2 regions of the Streptomyces cinereospinus genome follow, and region 2 is predicted to be linked to the other one. Evidence: riboswitches for the same ligand, from Rfam matches in the RefSeq annotation. Region 2 holds a riboswitch; the other holds the start of a gene.
The links. A riboswitch is a leader RNA that binds a small molecule or an ion and turns the genes downstream of it on or off. The one in region 2 is predicted to bind ZMP and ZTP.
Positions count from the first base shown of each region.

Region 1: linked by a shared signal. The riboswitch ahead of ACFF45_RS01975 (glycine hydroxymethyltransferase) and the one ahead of ACFF45_RS21200 (bifunctional 5,10-methylenetetrahydrofolate dehydrogenase/5,10-methenyltetrahydrofolate cyclohydrolase) in region 2 are both predicted to bind ZMP and ZTP.

Region 1 covers NZ_JBHMCY010000003.1:23,966-26,428, forward strand. Annotated here, with positions in the region: gene ACFF45_RS01975 (glycine hydroxymethyltransferase) at 1-810, opposite strand, end outside; ZMP/ZTP riboswitch at 851-940, opposite strand; gene rocD (ornithine--oxo-acid transaminase) at 1,034-2,254, shown strand; gene ACFF45_RS01985 (hypothetical protein) at 2,367-2,463, shown strand, end outside.
Region 2 covers NZ_JBHMCY010000041.1:64-2,526, reverse strand. Annotated here, with positions in the region: gene ACFF45_RS21215 (ABC transporter ATP-binding protein) at 1-468, shown strand, start outside; gene ACFF45_RS21210 (hypothetical protein) at 503-796, opposite strand; gene ACFF45_RS21205 (nuclear transport factor 2 family protein) at 968-1,333, shown strand; ZMP/ZTP riboswitch at 1,375-1,459, shown strand; gene ACFF45_RS21200 (bifunctional 5,10-methylenetetrahydrofolate dehydrogenase/5,10-methenyltetrahydrofolate cyclohydrolase) at 1,481-2,332, shown strand.

The DNA.
Region 1 (2,463 bases), on a different contig from region 2:
GACGATCTGGGCGTGCGGCACCGGGTCGAAGTCGCCGGTGAGGACCTTGCCGGCGACGAGGCCCGCGAAGTGCGCCATGTCGACCATGAGCGTGGCGCCGACCTCGTCGGCGATCTCGCGCATGATCCGGAAGTTCACGAGCCGGGGGTAGGCCGAGTAGCCGGCGACGATGATCAGCGGCTTGAACTCGCGGGCGGTGGCGCGCAGGGTCTCGTAGTCGAGCAGGCCGGTGGCGGGGTCGGTGCCGTAGGAGCGCTGGTCGAACATCTTGCCGGAGATGTTCGGGCGGAAGCCGTGGGTGAGGTGGCCGCCGGCGTCCAGGGACATGCCGAGCATGCGCTGGTTGCCGAAGGCCCGGCGCAGCTCGGCCCAGTCGGCCTCGGAGAGGTCGTTGACCTGGCGGACGCCGGTCTTCTCCAGGTAGGGGGCCTCGACGCGGTCGGCGAGGACGGCCCAGAAGGCGACGAGGTTGGCGTCGATGCCGGAGTGCGGCTGGACGTAGGCGTGGCGGGCGCCGAAGAGTTCCCGCGCGTGCTCGGCGGCCAGCGACTCGACGGTGTCGACGTTGCGGCAGCCGGCGTAGAAGCGGCGGCCGACGGTGCCCTCGGCGTACTTGTCGCTGAACCAGTTGCCCATCGCCAGGAGGGTGGCCGGGGAGGCGTAGTTCTCGGAGGCGATCAGCTTGAGCATCTCGCGCTGGTCGGCGACCTCCTGGCCGATGGCGTCGGCGACACGCGGCTCGACGGCGCGGATCACGTCGAGAGCGGAACGGAAGGCGGTGGACTCGGTGGAGAGGGGCTGCTCTGACATCTCGGCCTCCGGGCGGCGTGGCATGGACGGTCACGGTTCACGGTTCGGCCCAGGCGCACGGCACTCGCTCAGCACAAGGCCGCTCCCCGATGGTCGGTCCCATCCCAGCGCGCCAGTCACGGCCCGCCGGTCAGCCTACCGGGCGCGCCGGACGGTCCGGGTCCCGAGTCCACCATGCGAGCGACGATAAGAAGGGGGCCCAGCCTCATGTTCGGGAGTTGCCGTGACCGCTACGGAAAGCCTCATCGCCGAAGCCGAAGCGCACAGCGCGCACACCTACCACCCGCTGCCGGTGGTCGTCGCCTCGGCCGACGGGGCGTGGATGACGGATGTGGAGGGCCGGCGCTATCTCGACCTGCTGGCCGGTTATTCGGCGCTCAACTTCGGGCACGGAAACCGGCGGTTGATCGAGGCGGCGAAGGCGCAGCTGGAGCGGGTGACGCTGACGTCGCGGGCCTTCCACCACGACCGGTTCGCGGCGTTCTGCACGCAGCTGGCGGAGCTGTGCGGCATGGAGATGGTGCTGCCGATGAACACGGGCGCGGAGGCGGTGGAGGCCGCGGTGAAGACGGCCCGGAAGTGGGGCTACCGGGTCAAGGGCGTGCCCGCGGAGATGGCGAAGATCGTGGTGGCCTCGGGCAACTTCCACGGCCGTACGACGACGATCATCAGCTTCTCCACCGATCCGGAGGCACGGGCGGACTACGGTCCCTACACGCCGGGCTTCGAGATCGTGCCGTACGGGGACCTGACGGCGATGCGGGCGGCGCTGACCGAGAACACGGTCGCCGTGCTGCTGGAGCCGATCCAGGGCGAGTCGGGGGTGATCGTGCCGCCGGCCGGCTATCTGCCGGCGGTGCGGGAGCTGACCCGGGAGCGGAACGTGCTGTTCGTGGCGGACGAGATCCAGTCGGGGCTGGGCCGGACGGGGCGGACGTTCGCGTGCGAGCACGAGGGCGTGGTGCCGGACGCGTATGTGCTGGGCAAGGCGCTGGGCGGGGGGATCGTGCCGGTGTCGGCGGTGGTGTCGTCGGCGGCGGTGCTCGGGGTGTTCCGGCCCGGGGAGCACGGGTCGACGTTCGGCGGGAACCCGCTGGCCTGCGCGGTGGCGCTGGAGGTGATCGCGATGCTGCGGTCGGGCGAGTACCAGGCGCGGGCGGCGGAGCTGGGCGGGCGTCTGCACCGGGAGCTGGCGGCGCTGACGGGCACGGGACGGGTGACGCGGGTGCGGGGGCGCGGGCTGTGGGCGGGGGTGGACGTCCATCCCCGGTTCGGTACCGGACGGGAGGTGTCCGAGAAGCTGATGGACCGGGGTGTGCTGGTGAAGGACACGCACGGTTCGACGATCCGGATCGCGCCGCCGCTGGTCATCGGTGAGGAGGACCTGGACTGGGGGTTGGCCCAGCTGCGCGGTGTGCTGGGGGTGGAGGGGGCCACCGGCTAGCGGGGGGCGCGGGCGGCGGGTTCGGGTCGTCCAGCTCGGCGCGTGGCAGGAGCCGCCGCACCCCTGCACGGGCGAGGAGCCGGCGGCGCCGGAGCTGACCGAGGCGGCGACGGTGCTGACGGACGGGTTCGTGCCGGACGAGGGGTACGAGCGGGCGGCGAGGTGTCTCGGCGCCGCGCGCCTCGCTCACCCGATCGTCCTGATCACCG
Region 2 (2,463 bases):
TCCGGCTCGCTGCGCGACAACCTGCTGCTGGGCAATCCGGAGGCGGGCGACGACGCGCTGGCGCGGGTGCTGAAGACGACCCGGCTGGACGGACTGGTCGCGCGGCTGCCGCAGGGGCTCGACACGCTGGTGGGGCATCGCGGCACCAAGCTGTCGGGCGGGGAGCGCCAGCGGGTGGCCATCGCCCGCGCGCTGCTGCGCCGCCCGAGACTGCTGCTGCTCGACGAGGCCACCTCGCAGCTGGACGCGGTCAACGAGGCGGCGCTGCGGGACACCGTCGCCGACGTGGCCCGGGCCACCACCGTGCTGGTCGTCGCGCACCGGCTGTCCACCGTGACGATGGCCGACCGGATCGTGGTGATGGACGCGGGCAAGGTCCGCGCGGTGGGCACCCACCGCGAACTCGTGACCGCCGACCCGCTGTACGCGGAGCTGGCGGCCACCCAGTTCCTGGCCGCGGCCGGCTGACGGGTCCGGCGGGCCCGGCCGGCGGCGAGCGGGCTCAGTGGACGGCGGGGAGCAGTCCGGTGACCGGGGCGACGAGGCCGGTGACCTGGTTGAGCTGGTTGAGGTCGTTCAGCCGCTTCAGCTGGGTCAGCTGGGCGGACGGCCGCGGGAACTCCTCCTTGTGCTCCTCGGGGATGTCGCTCACGGTCAGCGAGTCGAGCGTGGCCATCGGGCTGAACCCGCCGGCGCCGCGGCTGTCCGCCCCGGCCGCGGCCGCCGACGGGGCGGCGAGACCGGTGACGGCTGCCGCGAGACCAACGGCGGCGACGATACGACGTGTTGAGATCATGCCTCCAGCAACGCGCGCCGCCCCCCGCCGGACACGGTCGGCCCAGCGCCCTCACCCGTCAGGCGCAGTCGCCGCCCGCTTGCCGGGGCCGACCGGACGGAGGAATCTCGTAGGAGAGGCCCTCCGCGGTCCGGGTCCCCCGTGGGCCGCGGCCCTTCGAAGGAGGTCACGATGGGTACTGCGGCCAGTCCCGCCTTCGACGCCGAGACGCTGCGCCGGGGCATAGAAGGCAATCCGAACACCCTCCTGTCGCTCTACGCCGACGACGCCGAACTGCGCGTCGTGGACCACAACGCGCAGCCCAGCCACCCACGGGTGCTGCACGGCCGCGACGAGATCAGCGCCATGCTCGACGACGTCTACAGCCGGGACATGACGCACAAGCTGGAGGACTGCGTCGTCCAGGGCGACCGCGCGGCCTTCAGCGAGTCCTGCGAGTACGCGGACGGGATCCGGGTCCTGTCGGAGTCGATGATCAGGCTGCGTGACGGCAAGATCACCGAGCAGACCCTGATCCAGGCGTGGGACGAGCAATAACGGCGTTGGGGGCGAAGGGCCGGCGCGCTTCGGTTACGCTGATCCGGGGCCGTGACTGGCGCTGAGGTGGAGTACCACCGGGGAGCGGTCCACGCAGAGTAGATGCCGCGCGCCTGGGCGATCCGTCGATCGACCCAGGAGTGGACCATGTCTCAGGCCCGGCTCATGGACGGCACCGCGCTCGCCCGGCGCGTCGTCGAGGACACCGCGCGGCGCGCCGCCCGTCTCACCGACCGCACCGGCGTCACCCCCTGCCTGGCGACGGTGCTGGTGGGCGAGGACCCCGCGTCCGTCACGTACGTCCGGATGAAGCAGAACCGCTGCCGCACCGCCAACATCGCCTCCCGGCACGTGGCGCTGCCCGCCGCCACGGCCACCGAGGACCTCGTCGGCACGCTCGCGGCCCTGTCCGCCGACCCCGGGGTGCACGGCATCCTGCTCCAGCACCCGGTCGGCGACCACGTCGACGAGCGGGCCGCGTTCGAGGCGATCGCGCCGGAGAAGGACGTCGACGGCGTCACCTTCGCCTCCTTCGCGGCGATGAGCTTCGGCCTGCCGGGCTTCGTGTCCTGCACACCGGGCGGGATCATGCGGTTGCTCGACGCCTACGGCGTCGACCCGGCCGGCAAGCGGGCCGTGGTCGTCGGGCGCAGCGCGATCCTCGGCAAGCCGGCCGGCATGCTGCTGCTCGCCCGGGACGCCACGGTGACGTACTGCCACTCGCGCACCGAGGACCTGTCCGCGGCCGTCCGGGAGGCGGACATCGTGGTGGCCGCCGTGGGCCGCCCGCGGCTGATCCGGGGGCAGGACGTCAAGCCCGGCGCCGTGGTGGTCGACGCCGGGTACAACGCGGGCAACGTCGGCGACGTCGACTTCGACTCGGCCGTCGAGCGGGCCTCGCTGATCACCCCGGTGCCCGGCGGGGTCGGCCCGATGACGATCGCCACGCTGCTGGAGCAGACGGTCGAGGCGGCCGAGCGGCAGCTGGGCGTGGCCTGAACCAGTGCTGGCGCGGCGTCATCAGCGGTGCCGGACGCGGCGGCTGGTCGCGGCGCCGTGGGCCGTGCCGCCGCGCCGACCCGGTGCCGCGACGCCGGTGCCCGCGCCGGTCGACGCTCAGCCGGGGGGCA